Linked DNA regions of Pseudoduganella dura. The protein of the gene in region 1 interacts with the protein of each later gene in a pairwise test. Links are inferred from orthologs where the notes say so. Each region holds a gene or a part of one and is shown in the gene's direction. Other genes may lie near its edges. The genes, in order: minD and epsG.

Region 1 (10,859 bases):
GCCAGCAGCGCGCGGATGTCGGCCGGTGCCACCAGCTCGTTGGCCAGCAGCGCGCGCCGCACGCCGAAGCGCGCCGCGGCCAGCACCTGCGATGCCGTCGCCAGCGTGATGCCCCACGCGCCGTTGGCCAGCTGGGCGCCGAACAGCTGCGGGCTCATCGTGGTCTTGCCATGCGGGGCCAGCACCGCATCGAAGCGCGCGCAAAAGCCGCGCATCCAGTCGAGGTTGTGCAGCAGGCTGGAAGTCTTCAGCACGGCCACCGGAAAGCTGGTATCGGCATCGAGCACGTTCCAGCCCTGCAGGCCCACCATGTGCTGGCGCAGCGGTTCCGTGATCGGCAAGCCTTTCGTGCCGGGTTGCAGTGTTTGCTCTTCGAGCGCGGCCAGTTGCAGGCCGCCGTCGGGCAGGATCATTCCTTCTCCAGATGCAATCGGGGACAGGCACCGTTCCGGGCATTCGCCCCGAACCGTGCCTGTCCCCAGGTTTGACCGACTAAAAGCGGTCCAGGCGCTTACGACATGTGCTGGCCGCCGTTGATGGCGATATTGGCGCCGGTCACGAAGGCGGCTTCATCCGACGACAGGTAGGCGACCAGACCGGCCACTTCGTCCGGCTTGCCAAGGCGGCCCATCGGGATCTGCGGCAGGATCTTCGAATCCAGCACGTCCTGCGGAATCTCGGTGACCATCTTGGTACCGATATAGCCCGGCGAGATCGTGTTGACGGTCACGCCCTTGCGCGCCACTTCCAGCGCCAGCGCCTTCGTGAAGCCATGCACGCCGGCCTTCGCGGCCGAATAGTTGGTCTGGCCGAACGCGCCCTTCTGGCCGTTGACGGACGAGATGTTGATGATGCGGCCCCAGCCGCGCTCGGTCATGCCGTCGGTTACCGGTTTCGTCATGTTGAACACGGAATCCAGGTTGGTGCGCAGCACGGCATCCCAGTTCACCTTGTCCATCTTCTTGAACGTCGTGTCACGGGTGATGCCGGCGTTATTGACCAGCACGTCCACCGGGCCGATGTCGCGCGTGATCGCGGCCACGCAGGCCTGCGCCGAATCGTAGTCGCCCACGTCGGCCGGATAGGCGGCAATGTTGTGACCCTGCTCCTTCATCTTGTCCAGCCAGTCCTGGTATTTCGTATTGTTCGGGGAATACGTGGTTACCACCTTGTAGCCCAGTGCCAGCAATTTGACGCAGATCGCTTCGCCCAGACCACCCATGCCGCCCGTTACCAATGCAACTCGTGCCATATTGTTATCTCCTCTAGTTAGCGAATTCCGTTTGAAGCAGAAGGGCCGCCATCGGCGGCCCTTCTTCCAGCTCTTACTCGCGTTCGACTGCCAGCGCCACGCCCATGCCGCCGCCGATGCACAGCGAGGCCAGGCCCTTCTTCGCATCGCGGCGCACCATCTCGTGCAGCAGCGTCACCAGGATGCGGGCGCCGGAGGCGCCGATCGGGTGGCCGATGGCGATCGCGCCACCGTTCACATTGATCTTGCTGGTATCCCAGCCCATTTCCTGGTTCACGGCGCACGCCTGCGCGGCGAATGCTTCATTGATTTCCAGCAGGTCCAGGTCTTGCGGCGACCAGCCGGCCTTTTTCAGCGCCAGCTTGCTGGCCGGTACCGGGCCCATGCCCATGAACGCCGGGTCCAGGCCGGACGACGCGTAAGCCTTGATGCGCGCCAGCGGCTTCAGGCCCAGTTCCTTCGCCTTCGAGGCGGACATCAGCACCACGGCGGCGGCGCCGTCGTTGATGCCGGAGGCATTACCAGCGGTAACGCTACCCTCCTTGTTGAACGCCGGACGCAGGCCCTGCAGGCCTTCGATCGTGGAACCGGCCTTCACGTATTCGTCGCTGTCGAACACGATCGTGCCCTTCTTCTGCGGAATCTCGAGCGGCAGGATCTCGTCCTTGAACTTGCCGGCCTTTTGCGCCGCTTCGGCCTTCAGCTGCGACTGCAGCGCGAATTCGTCCTGCTGGGTGCGAGAGATTTCATACTTCTTCGCCACGTTCTCGGCGGTGATGCCCATGTGGTACTGGTTGTATACATCCCACAGGCCATCGACGATCATCGTGTCGGTCATCTTCACGTCGCCCATGCGGAAGCCGTCGCGCGAGCCGTTCAGCACGTGCGGGGAGGCGCTCATGTTTTCCTGGCCACCGGCGATGATGATGTCCGAATCGCCGGCCTTGATCGCCTGCGCGCCCAGGAACGTGGCCTTCAGGCCGCTGCCGCACACCTTGTTGATGGTGTAGCCGGGAATCGCGTTCGGCAGGCCGGCCTTGATGACCGCCTGGCGGCCCGGGTTCTGGCCCACGCCGGCCGTGAGCACCTGGCCCAGGATGACTTCGTTGATCAGGTTCGGATCGATGCCGGTCTGCGCCAGCAGGCCCTTGATCACGTGCGCGCCCAGGTCGGCCGCAGGAATCTTGGCCAGGCTGCCGCCGAATTTGCCGACCGCGGTACGGGCCGCGGCAACGATGACTACGTCTTCCATTTACTATCTCCAGTGTGCCGACGAGCTAAGCCAGCAGGGGTTGTCGAAGCGCTACTACTTTTCATTCTATCGGGTTGCGCGGCAAGCTACCAGCAAAGTCGCGGCTGAGCTCGCCTATGCGGCTGTGGGCTTCGTTGGCCACGCCGGCTACCTGGCGGCCATACCGCTGAGCACGTTCCACGGCTTGCTGCGATTGCGATGCGGTCAGGCAGACCAGGTCGCGCACTTCGCGCACGAACAGCAGCTGGCTCGAGGCCGCATTGGCGGCCGCGATCCCGTCCTGGGCGGCATGCACGCTCAGGCCGAACAGGCTGGCGCCGCTGTCGACGGCCGCCTGCAGCAGCGCATTGCAGCCCGCCAGGTGGGATTCGGTCAGGCTGCGGGTGGCATTGAACAGCTCGGTTGGCAACGCGTTGGGCAATTGCGCGGGCAGCGCAGCGGGCCATGCCGCGGAAAACACGGAGGCAAACCCGTTCGGCCATGGGGCTGGCAACGCGGTTGACCATGGGGTCGATACATCCTTGGGCAGCATGAACATAGAACGTCCTTTCCGGAAGCGGCTGAGGTAACGCAAAGGCTTTCATGCTAATTGGCGGCTGTGACTGGTTGTTTGATAAATATCAAACTCTGCGTCATGAGAGCAATTTAATGCCGTCCAGCGAGGCGGCACACTGCTCGCGGATCACCTTGACGAAGTCCGCCACGTAGGCTTTTTGCCGCAATGCTTCCGGTACCGACACGTACAGGTCACTCCACAGCCCGGCTTCGCCGACCGGCCTGGCGATCACGTAATCGTAGTCCACGTAGTTCTTGATTGCCCAGTTCGGCAGCGCCGCGATGCCGCGGCGGCTGGCCACGAGCTGCAGGATCGCCACCGTCAGCTCGGCCGTGCGGCGGCTGTACTGCACTCCGGCCGGCCACAGCACTTCGCGGATCAGGTCGATGCGTTCCTCGGGTACCGGGTAGGTGATCAGTGTCTCGCCCTCGAAATCGGCGGCGGCCAGGCGGCGATGGTTCGCCAGCCGGTGCTTCTGCGCCATCACCGTCAGGATCTCGAAGCGGAACAGCGGGTAGGTGGCGTACTGGGCGCTGTAGTCGGAACCGATGACGAGATCGGCGTTGCCGGCGCGCAGCAGCTCGACCGGTTCGCTGTGAAAGCCCGAGACCAGGTCGATTTCCACTTCCGGCCAGCGCCTGCGGAATTCATCCATGACCGGCATCAGCCAGTCGAAACACGTATGGCATTCGAGCGCCACGCGCAGCTGGCCCTGGTCGCCCTGCATCAGCCGCGCCACGTCGCGCTCGGCCTGCTCGATTTCCGGCAGCAGCGTGTCGGCCAGCCGCAGCAACCGGGCACCGGTGGCGGTGAACCCGATCGGTACCGATTTGCGCTCGAACAGCGGGCCGCCGTAGCGGTCTTCCAGCAGCTTGATCTGGTGCGACAGCGCGGACTGCGTGAGGTTCAGCAACTGGGCGGCGCGCACCAGGCTGCCGGCCGAACGCAGCGCGGACAGGGTGCGGAGATGGCGGATCTCCAGCATGGTCAATGAATATTTTTCATGTTAAACCGCAAAATGTTTCGTTTGGCTTATGCAAGGCATTGTCGCACACTCTACTTCACCAATATTTAATTCTTGTGACATGAAAAACATTTACACGCACATCCCCGGCTTTCCCCGCATCGGCGCCCAGCGCGAACTGAAGACGGCACTGGAGCGCCACTGGCGCGGCGAGCTGCCGGCCGCGGAACTGGAAGCCGTCGGTCGCGCGCTGCGGGCACGCCACTGGGCGCTGCAGCGCGACGCCGGCCTCGATTTCGTGACCGCCGGCGACTTCGCCTTCTACGACCACGTGGCCAACCATATAGCGCTGCTCGGCTGCGAGCCGGAGCGCTTCCGCTTCGATGGCAGCGAGCCGGCACTGGCGCGCTACTTCACGCTGGCGCGCGGCCGCTCGGGCGGCGCCGCGGCTGCCGCCCCGGGCGCCGATGGCGGCACCTGCGGCGGCCAGTGCGGCGGCGGCCACCATGGCCACGCGGACCGGGACGAGGGCAGCCCGGCGCTGGAAATGACGAAATGGTTCGACACCAACTACCACTACCTGGTGCCCGAACTGCATGCCGGCAGCACATTCTCGGTGGCGTCGGAACGCCTGTTCGACGAAGTCGCCGAGGCCCTCGCGCTGGGCCATGCCGTCAAGGCCACGCTGATCGGCCCGCTCACCTTCCTGTGGCTGGCCAAGGCCACCGACGGCTCGTCGCGCCCCGATCTGCTGGAGCACCTGCTGCCGCGCCTGCTACCTGTCTATGGCCAGGTACTGGCGCGGTTGAAGGAACAGGGCGTGGCATGGGTGCAGATCGAGGAACCGATCCTCGGCCTCGACCTGCCGCAGGCATGGCGCAGCGCGTTCGAGACCGCCTACTGGCAGCTGAACCAGGCCGGCGCGCCGCTGCTGCTGGCCACGTACTTCTCGCCGCTGGAGGAAAACCTGTCGCTGGCCTGTCGCCTGCCGGTGGCCGGCCTGCACGTGGATGGCGTGCGCGCCGCGCACGAACTGGCCAGTGTGGCCGACTGGCTGCCCGTGCACAAGGTGCTGTCGGCCGGCATCGTCGATGGCCGCAATATCTGGCGCACCGACCTCGACGCCGCGCTGGCCACGCTGGCGCCGGTGCTGGACAAGCGCAACGGCCGGTTGTGGCTGTCCACCTCGTGTTCGCTGCTGCACGTGCCCTACAGCCTGGAACCGGAAACGGCGCTGGACCCGGAACTGGCATCGTGGCTGGCGTTCGCCCGGGAAAAGCTGGACGAACTGGCCCTGCTGAAGACTGCCATCGCCAATCCCGAAGCCGCGGCCGCGCCGCTGGCCGCCTCGCGCGCCGCGATCGCCACCCGCCGCGCCAGCCCGCGCGTGCACGATGCGGCAGTGCGGGCGCGCGTGGCCGCGCTGCCGGACAATGCCGCGCAGCGCAAGTCGCCCTTTGCCGGACGCCGGCTGCTGCAGGGCGCCAGGCTGAACCTGCCAGCCTTCCCCACCACCACCATCGGCTCGTTCCCGCAAACCCCGGCGATCCGCGCCGCCCGTGCCGCGTTCAGGCGCGGCGAGCTTGCCGCCGCAACGTATGAAGCGGCGATGCGCGCCGAGATCGAACATGCGATCCGCCGGCAGGAAGCGCTGGGACTGGACGTGCTGGTGCACGGCGAGGCCGAGCGCAACGACATGGTCGAGTACTTCGGCGAGCAGCTGGCCGGCTTCGCCTTCACGCGAAACGGCTGGGTGCAATCCTACGGCTCGCGTTGCGTGAAGCCGCCCGTGATCTGGGGCGACGTGTCGCGCCCTGCGCCGATCACCATCGGCTGGGCGCGTTACGCGCAAGGCCTGACCGCGCAGCCGGTGAAGGGCATGCTGACCGGCCCGGTCACGATCCTGCAATGGTCGTTCGTGCGCGACGACCAGCCGCGCGCCGACACCGCCGACCAGATCGCGCTGGCAATGCGCGACGAGGTAGACGATCTCCAGAACGCCGGTATCGCGATCGTGCAGATCGACGAGCCGGCGCTGCGCGAAGGCTTGCCGCTGCGGCAGGCGCGCCATGCCGCCTACCTGGACCGGGCGGTGCGCGCGTTCCGCCTCACGGCCGCCGTGGCGCGCGACGGCACGCAGATCCATACCCACATGTGCTACGCCGAGTTCAACGACATCCTGCCGCAGATCGCCGCGCTCGATGCGGACGTCATCACGATCGAGACCAGCCGCTCGGCGATGGCACTGCTCGATGGCTTCGGCACCTTCCGCTACCCGAACGACATCGGCCCCGGCGTCTACGACATCCATTCGCCGCGCGTGCCGGATCGCGAGGAGATGCTGGCGCTGCTGCGCCGTGCGCGCTCGGTGATCCCGCCGGAGCAGCTGTGGGTCAACCCCGATTGCGGCCTGAAGACCCGGAGCTGGAACGAGACCGAGGCGGCGCTGCGCAACATGGTCGGGGCGGCGCGTCAGATGCGCATCGAATCGGACGCCGCGGCAGGCAATGGCGGTACCGTCCAAGCCGCATGAATGCAGGGCCGGGAGGCTGTTCCGCCACATGAAAATGCCTCACCGATAATTGTTTTTTGACATTGACATCCTCCCCCACCTCAGCCAAGGGCTGCCGCGTGCGCGGTAAGGAGGGGGATTCCTGGAGCTAGCGTCGCATGTCCGCGACGGAGTATGTTTCTTGCGGCGTTTACATCACGGTCGTGAGGGGCGCCACACTGATCGCACGTCCATACTCTTATTTCAAGATCTTTCAGCCCTTTCGGTCCGCTACGTGCATCGCATACAGAACAGTCTTGAGTGGAAAACGCTTCGTCGACCTCATCGAACCATACACCAGCGCTATCGCTTTTGTACCTGAGCATGGCTCTGAATTGCGACCAGCCGGCATCGAGAACGGATTTCGCCATTCTGGTCTTCGCCAGGGCGGATGCGTTCACATTGCCAACGAAAATGGCACCGAACCTTTGGACAAGTTCGGTACTTCTCACATGGTGCTGGTGCTTGCGTTGGTTCGCGATGCGCGCGTGGATCGTCTTGACAAGCCTTTTCTTGCCTGCACGCTGGGCCATCGCAAGCTTGGCTTCGTGGTGCCGGTACTGCTTCAGCGCCTCGATCTTCTCGCCGTTTGAGAGCGTGGCGAAATGCTTCAATCCCAGGTCAATCCCGACGGCATTCGTTGCGGCCGATCGAGGCTCGCGCGCCACCTTGACACTGATGTTGATATACCAGCGGCCGCGCGCATCCTCCGAAAAGGATCCAGCACCCAATTGATATTTCGACAGGCCATAGCTGTCCCAAAGGCCGAGCGCCTGATCGATTCCCGACATCCATAGTTGGCCATTTCGATAACGCAGCGCCGACGCCTTGAACGGTATCCAGCCGAGGGAGCGGCGAGCACCGCTTGATTTCCGCCACCGTAGCTTCACCTTGTTGAACTGCTTGCGTCGCCTGGCATATTCCTGGCCTATCGCCTGGATGGTTTGAGAATGCAGTGGGACACCTTCCTTGCTGGCGCCAGAGGTCATTTTGTCGAGGTCATACCCTGACAAAAACCGCCGCTCGCGCTGCCATACCTTGTGGGATGTTTCGTTACAATAATTCCAGCACTGATTCACCCAAAAAGCCTTCGCACGCAGGACGTGAGCGTGCTTGTCCTTCAGCCGAAGCCGGAGCACACGCACGACATCAGCAGGCACATTGGAGGTCTTCATATTGGCATTTGCTGTATGCATATACAGCGTAGCAAGATATAAATAAAACGCAATGAAAATCCAGGAATGCCCGCTTTGACATTTCCGCCTTGAAGGACAGAGCGTTACCCGCTAACTGGTAAAATGCTCGGGCCCGGGCCAGCCCGAACTTTTTACTGTCGTCATGTCCAAAAGCCCGTTCCAGAAGCCCATTGAAATCAAGATTTCCACCGTTGTCGCCGTCTCCGCGATCCTCCATACCTCCGACGGCATTGCCCTCGACGCCGCCCTGAAGGGCATGACGGGCGGCGTGGCCGATTTCTTCGAGGGCGACCTGGCCGTCATCGACGTCGGCGACCTGGCGCCGGGCTCGCAACGGATCGACTGGGCAGGCACGATCGCGCTGCTGAAGAAATACCGCCTGAATCCGGTCGCCGTGCGTAACGCCCGGGCGGACATGGTGGAAGAAATCCAGGCCCACGGCCTGTCGCTCGATACCGGCAAGCGCGACGACAACGGCGCAGCCGCCACCGTGGCGGTTCCGGCGCCGGCACCCGCGCCCGCCTTTACGCCCGCCCCGGCGCCCGCGCCCGCCAACTCGGGCACGATCATCATCGATACACCGGTTCGCGCCGGCCAGCGCATCTATGCGCGCGGTGGCGACCTGATCGTGATGGCCGTCGTCAACAACGGCGCCGAGATCATTGCCGATGGCAGCATCCATGTTTACAACACGCTGAACGGCCGTGCGCTGGCCGGCGCCTCCGGCGACCCGAGCGCACGCATCTTCGCTCTGTCGATGTCGCCCGAACTGGTGTCGATCGCCGGTGTCTACCGCACATTCGAGGACGGATTCCCCCCAGAACAGGCTCGCCAGCCGGCACAAATCCGGCTCATCGGCGACCGTCTGGATATACAATCTGTCAATTAAGGCAATTCTTCAGGCATTGCGTGCGCGCCCCGCGCCTGAGCTTTCACATTAAAAGGATTATTCGTGGCAAGAATTATTGTTGTAACGTCCGGCAAGGGCGGTGTCGGCAAGACCACTTCCAGCGCCAGCTTTTCCACGGGCCTCGCGATGCGCGGCCACAAGACGGCGGTGATCGACTTCGACGTGGGCCTGCGTAACCTCGACCTGATCATGGGTTGCGAACGCCGCGTCGTCTACGACCTGATCAACGTGATCAACAAGGAGGCATCGCTGCCGCAGGCACTGATCAAGGACAAACATTGCGACAACCTGTTCATCCTGCCGGCCTCGCAGACGCGCGACAAGGACGCGCTGTCCGAAGACGGCGTGGAACGCGTGCTGGCCGAAATGATCGAGATGGGCTTCGAATACATCATCTGCGATTCGCCCGCCGGCATCGAGCACGGCGCCCTGATGGCGCTGACCTTCGCCGACGAAGCCATCGTGGTCACGAACCCGGAAGTATCGTCGGTGCGCGATTCCGACCGCATCCTCGGCATCATCCAGGCCAAGTCGCGCCGTGCCATGTCCGGCGGCGAACCTGTCAAGGAACACCTGCTGATCACGCGCTACTCGCCCAAGCGCGTGGAAGCGGGCGAAATGCTGAGCTATACGGACGTGCAGGAAATCCTGCGCATCCCCCTGATCGGCATCATTCCGGAATCGGAACAGGTGCTGCATGCGTCGAACCAGGGCAACCCTGCGATCCACTTCAAGGGTACGGACGTGGCCGAAGCCTATGAAGACGTCATCGCCCGCTTCCTCGGCGAAACCAGGCCGCTGCGCTTCACCGACTATGAAAAGCCGGGGCTGTTCAAGCGCATCTTTGGAGCAAAGTGACATGGCGCTGCTATCTTTCCTGTTCCCCAGCAAGCCGAAAACGGCCAATGCCGCGAAGGAGCGGCTGCAGATCATCATCGCCCGCGAACGCAACGGGCGCACCGGCCCCGACTTCCTGCCGGCGCTGCACAAGGAACTGATCGAGGTCATTTCCAAGTACACCAAGGTCAACGCCGACGACATCAAGATTTCGCTGGACCGCCAGGGCAACCTGGAAGTGCTCGATGTAAACGTGGTGCTGCCCGACGCCTGACGGCACATCCCGTTTCAAGCCACCCCGGCAGCGCTGGCCACATCCGGACCAGGTTTCGCTGCCGGATCAACGGCTTGCGCTGCCTGGCGCCTGCCTTGTCGCCCGGCGCCCTCTCATAGGGAGGCGCTGATTTATTCATGGCGACGATCCTGGCCATGAGAAAAACGCGCCCAGCTGCGTCACAAATGCCCTGCCATACCCAGGTATGACAGGGCATTTGCGTCTTGCTGGACACGTTTTTCAAGACTAATCCCATCCACCAGCAATATATCAGCGCTTCGCCGCCAGCAACTCCCCCGCCACCTTCGCGCAGGCGTCCACGTGCTGGTAGCCGATCTGCCGGAACGCGAAAAAACCGATCGCGGCCGACGCCACCTGCCCCGCCAGCGGCACGATCTTCGACGCCTGCTTCGCCACCAGCTTCTTCCCGCTTTTCGCCAGCAGCCTGAACACCAGGTCGCGGGTGATCAGCCTGCCCACCAGCATGCCGCCCACCCCGACGGCCGCCTCGTAGCCGATCATCCGGAATTTAGGCTGCATCCGTTCGATCTGCCCGGGCGTCAGGCCGAACGCGGTATTGATCTCGTCGATCAGTTGCGTAAACAACTTCATGTCCGACACGATATCGACGCCGGGAATCGGGATCGCCGACACGCCGGCCGACAACGCGGCACGCCGGCGCACGAGCCGGCGCAGTGCTCCCGTACCTTAGCGATGTCGGCCGGCGAAGAAGGCAACAATTCCCAGCCGTCATCCACGAATGTGTCTCCTAAAAAATTGCCAAATGTAAAAGTTCATTGATAACCGCGTTTAACCAGTGTACCGTTTACCGGCAGTATGAATCGCACAAAAGATTTTTCCATAAAGAAACTCTTGGTCATTTTGGTAACTCTGCCAGAAAATCCTGTTATATTCGCAGTGACCAAGCCTTACTTCCGTGTTTTAACCCGCAGATAAGATGAGAATCGTAGTCCTCGATAATGACCGGAGCCAGACCGACCTGATATCCCAGGTGCTGACTTCCGCTGGCCATATTTGCCATGTTTTTCAAACAGGCAAAGACCTGC
Region 2 (10,847 bases), 1.6 Mb from region 1 along the record:
ATGAGCATCGTCGGCCCACGCCCGCATGCGGTCGCGCACAACGAGCAGTACCGCAAGCTGATCAAGGGATACATGTTGCGCCATAAGGCCAAGCCGGGCATCACCGGCTGGGCGCAGGTCAACGGCTTCCGTGGTGAAACCGAGACACTCGACAAGATGGAAGCGCGCATCCGGTACGACCTCGATTACCTCCGCAATTGGTCGCTATGGCTGGACCTGTGGATTATCCTGAAGACCGTGAAGGTCGTGCTGGCACGGGAAAACGCTCACTGAAGCGAACCTTAAGCACCGTTAATTTGAATCGACTGGCGAAAGTTATTCGATACAATGCCAGATGTTGCAATACTAGCCACTTTGGGCTGATGCCTATAAGTAATATATGTTGTCAAATTGATTCTAATCTGATATCTTGTAAATTTACAGAACCGCTTGCCCGGCTGTCTGCCACGGCGCAACTCATGGAACCGGAGAAATCTCTTGAAACAATCTGAATACCACAGCCTGGCATCCTCCCATGGCCGCTTCCGTCATCGCCAGGTATTGCGTGCCGGCCTGCTCGTACTGGCTGCCGCCGCATTGACCGCCTGTGGCGAAAAGGCCGAGAAAAAGCAGGGCCAGGCACTGGCGAGCGTGAATGGCGAAGAGGTCACCGTCATGCAGTTGAATGAGGAGTTGACGCGCGTCAATCCACAGGTGGCTCAGCAGGAAGCTGCCCGCAAGCAGCTGCTCGAGTCGCTGATCGACCGACAGCTGCTGCAGGGCGAAGCCGTCAAGGAAAAGATGGACCGCGATCCGAAGGTCGTGCAGGCCATCGAACGTGCCAAGGCGACGATCATCGCCCAGGCTTACCTGCAAAAGCGGGTTGGCACGGTGGCGCGGCCCACGAAGGAGGAGGTTCAGGCCTACTACACCCAGAACCCGCAGCTGTTCTCGAACCGCAAGCAATTCGACATGCGGCAGCTGGTGCTCGCCACCGCGGACCTCAACGACGATGTGAAGAAAGCCATCGATTCCTCCAAGTCGCTGGAAGAAGTGGCAGTTTTCCTGGACCAGAACAAGGTCAAGTACGCCCGCGCCCAGCTTGTGCGCAGCACGACGGAACTGCCGCCTGAATTGAGCACGCGCCTGCTGGCGATGCCGAAGGGCCAGTTGTTCATCGTTCGCGAAGGCACGCGCAGCCTGCTCATTTCGATCGCCGACACGAAGGATGCGCCGATCGCACTGGAACAGGCCGGTCCGCAGATCGAACAGTTCCTGTTCAACAAGAAGAACAAGGAAGCCGCGGATGCGGCGATCAAGCAGTTGCGCGCGACGGCGAAGATCGAATACATGAACCAGCCAGCCAAGCCTGCGGCGGCAGCGGCGGCGGGAACGGCGCCTGCCGCCGCTCCTGCACCGGCCACGGCCCCTGCGCCGGCGACGGCAACGAGCCCGGCAACGTCCGAGGACGTTAACGCGCGGGGCGTTGCTGGTCTGAAATAAACATCACGATATCAACGAAATCGGGGAAAACTAATATGAAACGTATCGTTATGTGGGTTTTGGCAGGGTTGATGACTTTTGCCATGGGTTTGGCCAATGCCGCCGATGCAACGCTGGGTGCCGGTGACGTGGTGCGGATTTCCGTCTACGGCAGTCCGGATCTGAACGTGGAGACGCGTATCGGCCAGAGCGGCATCCTGACGTTCCCGCTGATCGGGCCGGTGCAGGTGGGCGGCCTGGAAATTCCGGCAGCCGAGAAGAAGATCGCCGGCCTGCTGGAAAGCGGCGGGTTCCTGCGCAAGCCGCAGGTAACGATCCTGGTCACTTCGCTGTCCAGCCAGCAGGTATCCGTGCTGGGCCTGGTCAACCGTCCTGGCCGTTATCCGATCGAGGGCAAGCGTACCGTGCTCGACATGCTCGCCCTCGCCGGCGGCGCCAATCTCGACGGTTCCGATATCGTGACCCTGATCCGCAAGCGCAACGGCGCCGTGACCAAGGAAACCCTGGATATCGTCGAGATGCTGCGCACCGGCGAACTGCAGCGCGACGTCGAGCTGTCGGCCGACGACATCCTGTATGTCGAGCGCGCGCCACGGTTCTATATCTACGGTGAAGTGCAGCGCCCGGGCGCCTTCAAGCTCGAGCGTTCGATGACCGTGCTGCAGGCGCTGGCGGTAGGCGGTGGCCTGACGCCACGCGGCACCGAACGCGGCATGCGCATCAAGCGCCGCGATGCGGAAGGAAAGATCCAGGTCATCGATGCCAAGCACGACGATCTGTTGAAGACCGACGACATCGTTTATGTCAAGGAAAGCCTGTTCTGACACAGATTCCGTTTCTCAAGTTTAAGGTGTATTCATGAATCTCACTCAACTGTTGCTGATCCTCTGGGCGCGCAAAAAAGTGATCATCGGCACACTGCTGGTGGTCGTTCTAGCCGCGCTCGCAGTCAGCCTGCTGCTGCCGAAGTCCTACAAGGCCAGCAGTACCCTGCTGCTGAACTACAAGGGCGTCGATCCGTTGACCGGCGTGATGATGCCGGGCCAGCTGCTGCCCGCCTACATGGCAACGCAACTCGACATCATCGGCAGCAAGAACGTTGCGATCCGTGTGGTCGAGCGTCTGCAACTGGCCAACAGCCCGGCTGTCCAGGCCCAGTTCCAGGAAGCGACGGGCGGCGTCGGCTCGATCAACAGCTGGCTTGCCGGCCTGCTGTTGCGCAAGCTCGACGTGACCCCGTCGCGCGAGAGCAGCGTGGTCGATGTGGCTTTCAGCGGCTCCGAGCCGCAATTCGTCGCCGCCGTGGCCAATGCCTTCGCGGAAGAATACATGCGCGCCACCGTGCAGCTGAAAGTCGACCCGATGCGCCGCGCGTCGCATTATTTCGACCAGCAAACCAAGCTGTTGCGCGACAACGTGGAACAGGCGCAGAGCCGCCTGTCGAAGTATCAGCAGGAGCATGGCATCGTCAGCGTCGACAACCGCCTCGATGTGGAGTCGAATCGCCTGAACGATCTGTCCGCGCAGCTGGTGGCGGCCCAGGCGCAGTTGATGGAAGCCAGCTCGCGCAAGAGCATGGCCAGCGGCAGCATGGCGGCATCGCCGGACGTGGCGAGCAACCCGGTCATTCAGAACCTGCGCCTGACCCTGGGCGGCGCCGAAGGCAAACTGGCCGAAGCAGGGCAGCGCCTGGGCCGCAATCACCCGCAATACCTGAGCGCACAGGCCGAAGTGGCCAAGCTGCGCCGCGAACTCGACGAACAGATCCGCCTGACGTCGCAAAGCGTCGGCAACAATGCCACGGTGCTGAGCCAGCGCGAGGCGCAGATCCGCGAAGCACTGGCGGCGCAAAAAGCCAAGGTGCTGGAACTGAACCGCACGCGGGACGAAATGAACGTGCTGTTGCGAGATGTCGAAAATGCCCAGCGCGCATTCGATGTGTCGTCGCAGCGCGGTTCCCAGACCCGTATCGAGGGCCAGGCCGAACAGTCGGATATCGCCATCCTGAACCCGGCGGTCGTGCCGACCGAACCGGACGGTCCGAAAGTGTTCCGCAATGTGCTGCTGTCCGTATTCCTCGGCATCCTGCTCGGCTTTGGCCTTGCCTTCGTGCTGGAACTGCTGGATCGCCGCGTACGTTCCGCGGGCGACCTGTCCGATTCGCTCGATATTCCGCTGTTGGGCGCGATCGAGTGGAACAAGACCAGCCAGCGCCGTACCGGTGCCCTGGGATCCCTGCTGCCGCGTCGTCCGCGTTTAACCTGATTTGTTGGAGATTGTGATGAACCAAGCAACTATTCCCTTGGCCGCCGCTACCCCGGCCCGAAATGCCGGGACGAGCATCGGTGGCCTGTTGCTGGAGACGGGCAAGATCACGCCGGAAGGCGCAGAACGCGTGCTGCGCATGCAGAAGGAACTGGGTATCCGCTTCGGCGAGGCGGCGCAGCGCCTCGGCCTCGTCACGGAAGCCGATATCCAGCAGGTGCTGGCACGCCAGTTCGACTATCCCTACCTGCAGCCGGGTGAAGGCAAGTACTCGCCGCAACTGGTGGCTGCCTATAACCCGTTCAGCCCGCAGGTGGAAGCACTGCGCGCAGTGCGCAGCCAGCTGATGCTGCGCTGGTTTGCCCGGGGTCACAAATCGCTGGTGATCATGAGCGCACAGGCCGGGAATGGGGCAAGCCTGTTCGCGGCCAACTTGGCGGTCGTGTTTTCGCAACTGGGTGAACAGACCCTGCTGGTGGACGCCAACCTGCGCAAGCCGCGCCAGCATGAAGTGTTCAACCTCGCGCAGCGGCAGGGGTTGTCGGACGTGCTGGCCGGCCGGGCCGATCTGAACGCGGTAACGCGGATCGAGTCGTTCGTCGATTTGTCGGTGCTCGGTGCCGGCACGCTGCCGCCGAACCCGCAGGAATTGTTGAGCCGTGACGGCTTCACGGCGCTGGGCGTGCAGCTGGAAAGCCGCTTCGACGTGGTGCTGTATGACGTGCCGGCGGGCGGCACGGGATCGGATGCGCTTGCCGTTGCCGCACGTGCCGGCGGTGTTTTGCTGGTTTCCCGCAAGGATGTCACACCCCTGAACGAGGTCATCAAGCTGAGCGATCAGCTGGCCCAAAATGGGGTGAAGATCGTTGGTTCCGTCCTGGTGAGCTTCTGATGGACATGGCCGAGAAACTGTCAGCGCAGGAAGACCAGGCCGTATGGCGCAAGCCGGCACCGGAATTCCTGCCCATCGCCGCGGGCTTCCTGTGCCTGCTGGGTCCAACGCTCTACCGCCTGTTTACCGGCACCTGGACCACGGAAGAACAGGCGCATGGCCCGATCATCCTGGCGCTGTCGCTGTGGCTGATATGGCGCAAGACGCCGCTGATGATGACGAAGCCGGCCGAGCCCACATCCAGCGGCTGGGTACTGCTCGCCATCTCGCTGCCACTGTACGTTCTCGGCCGCTCGCAGCATATCCTGTCGTTCGAAATCCTGTCGTTGCTGGTGCTCTCGGTGGGTCTGCTGCTGCTCACGCGCGGCAAACCGGCAATGCGCGTGCTGTGGTTCCCGTTCTTCTTCATGCTGTTCCTCGTCCCGCTGCCGGGCCCGGTGGTCAGCGCCCTGACAATGCCGATGAAGATGGCGGTTTCGTACGTGGTGGAGCACATCCTGTACTCGGCCGGGTTGCCGATTGCCCGCAGCGGCGTGATCCTGCAGATTGGCCAGTACCAGTTGCTGGTGGCCGATGCGTGCGCCGGCCTGCAGACCCTGCTGACGCTGGAAGCGCTGGGCCTGTTCTACCTGAATGTCGTACGGCATACCTCGGGGTTTCGTAACCTGACGCTGGCGCTGTTGATCATCCCGATCTCCTTCACCGCCAACGTGATCCGTGTGATCGTGCTGACCCTGGTCACGTATTACCTGGGCGACGAGGCGGGGCAGGGCTTCCTGCACGGGTTTGCCGGCATGGTGCTGTTCATAACGGCGCTGATCCTGATCCTTTCCGTCGATACGCTGTTGCAATGGTTTGTCCGTCGTCGCGCGCCGCATGGAGCAAAAGCATGAAAAGAATGACCTTGAGCGCAGTGCTGTTCGTGTTGATGGCATCGACTGCGGCCGTTACCTATGGCGTGGCACCTACCGCCAAGATGGCGGATAAACGCGCCCGGTTCGATCTGGAAACTCAGATCCCGCAAGCCTTCGGCGAATGGCGCCTCGATCCGACGGTGATTCCCCTGCAGGTCGACCCGGATACGCAGGCGCGCCTGAACCGCATCTACAACCAGACGCTGTCGCGTACTTATATCAACCGCGAAGGCGCACGGGTGATGCTGTCGATGGCCTATGGCGGTGACCAGAGCGACCAGATGGGTCTGCACAAGCCCGAGACGTGCTATACAGCCCAGGGCTTCGATGTGCGCAGCAATGTTCCTGCCGAGGTGCAGTTGCAGCAAGGCGTGCTGCCCGTGCGGAACCTGCTTGCCGTGGCTGGCGGGCGCAGCGAACCGATCACATACTGGGTCACCATCGGCGACAAGGTCACCCGCAGTGGCATCGACCAGCGTATCCAGGAATTGCGCATCGGCCTGACCGGCACGATCCCGGATGGGATGCTGGTGCGCGTATCGACGATCGATACGGACACCACGCGCGCGTTCGGCATCCACAAGGATTTCGTTCGCTCGCTGATCGCCAGCCTGCCGCCGCAGGAGCGCACGCGCTTGATCGGCACTTTCTGATGGGTAAAGTTGTGCAGGCAGGTGGCTTCAAATGAGCAGCGATATCAACCGGAAGAGCGTTACCGCCGTCAAGTGGGCGGCGGTAGGAACAGTCATCCGCTTTGGTCTCCAGATACTGACCCAGGTGATCCTGGCCCGCCTGCTGGGGCCGGAAAGCTATGGTCTGTTCGCAATGGGGCTGCTGGTCCTGACCCTCAGCGCTTTTCTTGCCGATTTCGGCATTTCATGGGGGCTGGTGCAGCACAAGACGTTGACCGACGAGGACATTCGGTTTGCCGTGACCTGGCAGATGGTGTCAGGCATCGCATCGGCCGTATTGCTGTTCACGCTGGCCCCATGGATTGCCAAGTATTTCAACGAGCCCCGCGTGGTGGAGATTATCCGCTGGCTGAGCTTGACATGCATTTCAAGTGCATTGGTAACGCCTGGTACCAATCTGTTGCGCCGCAAGCTCGATTTTCGTATGTTGAACATCATTCAGATCACCAGCTACGTAATCGGCTATCTGCTCGTCGGCGTTACGATGGCGTGGCAGGGGGCAGGGGTATGGGCACTGGTTGGCGCATGGCTTTCGCAATCGGTATCTGCGCTGGTGTTGACCTTCATCAAATCACCGCATTCGCTCAAACCGCTGCTGTGGTACGAAGGTGCGCGGCGGTCGACTTCGATCGGCGTGACCGTATTCTTCACCAACCTGTGCAACTGGTTCCTGAACAACCTTGATCGCTTCTTGCTGGGGCGCTTCCTGAACGCGCATGCAGTAGGGCTGTACACGGTGGGTTATAACCTGGCGAATACACCCAACTCCTTGTTCATCTCGGCGCTACAGCCAGCTTTCCTTGCCACCGGCGCAAAGTTGCAAGACGATCCCGGGCGTTTGCGTTCCGCCTACCTGTCGGTGCAGGCCAGTGTGTGGATCCTGATCGCGCCAGCGTTCGTGCTGCTGTCGTGCGTTGCGTCGCCGCTCATTGCAACGATGTACGGCCCCGCATGGAAAACCTCCGGCTCCGTGTTGTCGATCCTGGCGCTTGCGATGCCGGCCTATGTATGCTGGGGATTGTCGACGCCTATCCTGTGGAATACCGGCGGCAAGCACCTTGAGAGCCTGTTGCAGGTGCCGGTCCTGCTGGGTGCAGGGGTGGCACTGTGGCTTTTTGCCGGGCAGGGGCCGGTAGCCGTAGCATTCGTTGCCAGCGGTACCCTGCTGGCGCGGGCCCTCGTCATCGCCACGACGGCTTGCCTTCGTGTCAAGGCCGATGCTGCCAGCCTGCTGGGCATCGCATGGCGAGCGGCACTGTTAATGGCGGTTACCGCGGCCGGCTGCATGGGCGGAATGGGCGCGGCGGCGGGCGAGATCCCGGCAGTGCAATTCGCCGCAGGAGCCCTTTGCGGAACCCTGCTGCCAGTGGTCCTCGTACTCGCGTGGCCAAATGTACTCGGCCGTACGGTGATCGAGCTGCTCGGGCGGTTCAGCCCCCCGGTTCCTGCGCGGCTGGACGGCTATTTACGCTCTAAATGCGGGTGAGAAACTGCCATGGCGGAAATGGTAGTTACTGTCATTGCCGCCAATGCGGCGCCGCTGGTCAGAGGCTCCTGTATTAGTCCTGCATCGGGAGCACGACAGTACGGAAAGCCCTGGTCAATACGTCTTGCACTTCCCGGCGGCAGTGGCGGGGACAAGGCTGTCGAAACAGGCTTCGTGGCTGGCGGTTAATCCCGCCGCCACCGGTGACGGACATCCGCCAGACAGCCGGCTGCAGCGTTCAAGGTCGATTTTCCACTGCCCGCACGTGGCGGGAAGTTGTCGCCCGGGTTTGCCGCCAAGGCGATCCGGCACCCGGTACGAGGATTGGGGACAAGCGGGTTCCTGGCATTTGCTTAATAGGCGCAGACTGGCTTCCGTATTGAAGAATTGCTGATTGTTATTAACTTTCGTGCTGACTGGATGCAGTTTGCCAATCGCCCACAATGCGCGCGCCGGAGCAGGAAGTCAATTATGCGAAATAGAGGTTTTTCATAATGTTATCGTTTTCCGTTGTTATCCCTTTGTATAATAAGGGAAGATATGTATATGACACTATCCAGTCGGTGCTGGGGCAAACCTATCGGCATTTCGAGATAATTGTCGTCGATGACGGCTCTACCGACGATGGACCTTCCATCGTAGGTGCGATCGACGATGAACGTGTAAAACTGATCAGGCAGCCCAACGGCGGGGTGTCGCGGGCGCGTAATCGCGGTATCGATGCCGCTACGGGCGACATCGTGACTTTTCTCGATGCCGACGATTGGTACGGACCATATTACCTGGAAACTGTTGCAGCGCTCGCAGCCGAACATCCGGAGATTGTTTTCTTTGGTTGTGCTTATCACCGGGCTCTGGAATATGTACCGGGCGATTTGTCCAGGCCACCACAGCCTTTGCCGGTTTCAGTGCAGAGTAATTATTACGAGTTGTTGCGCCAACATCATCCGGGGGTGCATACCAACTCAGTGGCGATCCGGCGCATGCAGCTGGCGGCAATGCAGCCATGTTTCCCGGTGGGCGAATCCCATGGGGAGGACCAGGACTTATGGTTCCGTCTGAGCGAAAAATTCACGCTCCTTTATTGTTCGGTAATGCTTGTGGGCTATCGGATCGATGTGCCCGGAAGTTTGATGATGCTCCGTCCCAAAGGCATGTTGCCTTATTTTGAACGTCTGCAGCAGCGCGCATTGAGCGGGCAGCTGACCGGGGAACAACGTCGTTCCGCATTAAGGCTGGTGGGGGATTCCCGCTCCGCGTTGGCACGCGAGTACCTGGAGTATGGTGATCGCGCCGAGGCATTCCGTCAATTACGGCTCGGCTGGCGCGCATGTTCCCAGCATTGGCTGATTTCCCTGCTGATGGTGGCAGGATTTTCGCCAAAAATGGCACTTCGGTTCCGAAAATGGCGGGGCGGAAGAGCACAGGCGGGTTAGCAGGAGGCACTTGTCACGGGAAATCAGTTCTGGCAGCGTTCGTATTTGTCCAGTCGCGTTGTACAGGCCCCACCGGAATGCATACCTTTTTTAACCCCGTTTGACATGAGCATCTCGCGCTGCGCCTTCGTCGTGACCTGCGATAACAGTTGCCGTTCAGTATCCACGACGAAATGGTCAAGCGCCCGGATACGCAGCTTGCAGCGTCGCGCCCGCCTGCATCGCTGGCACCGACAGCACGGCACGGCATTGCCATTGTCGGGCATGCTGATTTTCACTGGCCGCGAATGAATTGAATAATGAGGAAATAATGCGGATTGCTTATATGATACTGGCCCACGACCAGCCGGAACTTTTCGGGCGGCTTGTTGCTGCTGTCCATGCGGAGGACGTGGCAATATATGCGCATATCGATGCAAAAAGCGATCCCGCACCATTCGCTGCCGCATGTCCCGGCGTGCCGGTCGCTTTCGTGCCAAATCCGGTAAAAGTGAGCTGGGGCGGATATTCGCAAGTCGAATCGATGCTGCGATTGCTGGAGCAGGCCGTGCGGGCCGGTGCTCACGATTATTATATATTCCTCAGCGGTCGCGACTATCCCCTGTACTCGCATAGCCATCTTCTTGAAGTTCTGGGCCGTCACCCGGGCCGCAGCTATATGAACTTCTATGCTTTGGCGGACGGGACCGCTATGATCAACAAGATTCGAAAACATTGCTTCTACGATGCATATGCCATGTTGCCTACTCGCTTCTTGCAGCGCGCGGCTGGCAGGATCGTCAAGGAGATTTGCTCGCGCATGCCTGACCGGAAATTCATCGACGGCATGCAGCCCTACCGCGGTTCGACTTCCTGGTGCATCAGCCAGCCGATTGCACGCCATATCGTCGATTTCACGCATGAACCACGTAATCGCGGATTTATCGATTTCTTTCGCAGCGTTTCCTGTAGCGATGAGATCTTTTTCCAGACCATTGTCCTGAACTCGCCCCATGCATCCACGTTGAACCTGTTCGATGTGGATGGCCACCGCCCACCCGGCGAAATGAAGAACGAAAACAAGGCGTCGCTGCATTACATTGATTGGAACCCGGAACGCGAAGACCCCGCGATCCTCGTTGACCGCGATTTTGACCAGCTGTATGCATCCGGCAAGCTGTTCGCCCGTAAGTTCGATCATCGCCGTTCCGCCAGCTTGCTGGACAAGATCGACGCATCGAGAACATCGCAAGGTCGTGGGACTTGACTGCGGGCCGAATCATCGGCACCTGCACGCGCCTAGTATCCGTGGCTCGTAGTTGTTGCAAGAAAGAACTTATTTCTTATAATCACTAAATAATCGCATCATGAAATTACTCGTTGTCACTGTGATATGATCGAAAACGCTTGCAGTACACCGCAGTGTCATTGATGTCAGGCGCGACAGCTCTATAGCGCATCGCAGAAGGCAGTCATGGTCGGCCAAGGATGAACATCGATAACCGATCGCGTGATTGCCGGGCGGACCACGGGTCGGGTTCTGGTTTTGTTGTTCGATGCTTCGGCAAGTAATCGTATCGTCACAGTACGTTGCCACGAAATATCGGCAATGTAATTCGGCCGTTGTTCTGGTGGCTGCACCGGATAACGGATCGGGCGTTGCCGGCATGCCTCCGCTGTCTTTGGTATTCGCTTCCTTGC

Evidence for each region.
Region 2: the proteins of minD (region 1) and epsG interact in binary tests that used the Bacillus subtilis proteins (3 or more experiments, as listed by UniProt). The link is inferred for Pseudoduganella dura from one-to-one orthologs.

The regions. Positions count from the first base shown.
Region 1 is NZ_WNWM01000002.1:2,932,682-2,943,540, forward strand. What follows is about bases 7,705-10,631. They hold minD (septum site-determining protein MinD), read left to right. Parts: upstream 7,705-8,723; coding sequence 8,724-9,539; downstream 9,540-10,631. Other genes in these bases: GJV26_RS12840 (RNA-guided endonuclease InsQ/TnpB family protein), read right to left, coding at 7,705-7,750; minC (septum site-determining protein MinC), read left to right, coding at 7,914-8,660; minE (cell division topological specificity factor MinE), read left to right, coding at 9,541-9,792; GJV26_RS12860 (hypothetical protein), read right to left, coding at 10,063-10,476. Also shown: GJV26_RS12810 (amino acid deaminase), read right to left, coding at 1-413; phbB (acetoacetyl-CoA reductase), read right to left, coding at 512-1,252; GJV26_RS12820 (acetyl-CoA C-acetyltransferase), read right to left, coding at 1,326-2,504; GJV26_RS12825 (phasin family protein), read right to left, coding at 2,566-3,042; GJV26_RS12830 (LysR family transcriptional regulator), read right to left, coding at 3,137-4,045; metE (5-methyltetrahydropteroyltriglutamate--homocysteine S-methyltransferase), read left to right, coding at 4,146-6,557; more of GJV26_RS12840, read right to left, coding at 6,638-7,704; GJV26_RS12865 (response regulator transcription factor), read left to right, coding at 10,751-10,859. UniProt on the Bacillus subtilis protein: ATPase required for the correct placement of the division site. Cell division inhibitors MinC and MinD act in concert to form an inhibitor capable of blocking formation of the polar Z ring septums.
Region 2 is NZ_WNWM01000002.1:1,384,129-1,394,975, reverse strand. The notes cover bases 2,787-5,701. They hold epsG (chain length determinant protein tyrosine kinase EpsG), read left to right. Parts: upstream 2,787-3,763; coding sequence 3,764-4,639; downstream 4,640-5,701. Other genes in these bases: epsI (exosortase-associated protein EpsI, B-type), read left to right, coding at 5,529-5,701; xrtB (exosortase B), read left to right, coding at 4,645-5,532; epsF (chain length determinant protein EpsF), read left to right, coding at 2,787-3,747. In the rest of the region: GJV26_RS06290 (undecaprenyl-phosphate glucose phosphotransferase), read left to right, coding at 1-273; GJV26_RS06285 (EpsD family peptidyl-prolyl cis-trans isomerase), read left to right, coding at 478-1,482; polysaccharide export protein EpsE, read left to right, coding at 1,566-2,306; more of epsF, read left to right, coding at 2,341-2,786; more of epsI, read left to right, coding at 5,702-6,206; GJV26_RS06255 (lipopolysaccharide biosynthesis protein), read left to right, coding at 6,238-7,731; GJV26_RS06250 (glycosyltransferase family A protein), read left to right, coding at 8,226-9,167; GJV26_RS06245 (beta-1,6-N-acetylglucosaminyltransferase), read left to right, coding at 9,493-10,413. UniProt on the Bacillus subtilis protein: May be involved in the regulation of capsular polysaccharide biosynthesis. Autophosphorylates in vitro. Phosphorylates and activates in vitro two UDP-glucose dehydrogenases, YwqF and TuaD, as well as the DNA-binding proteins Ssb and SsbB.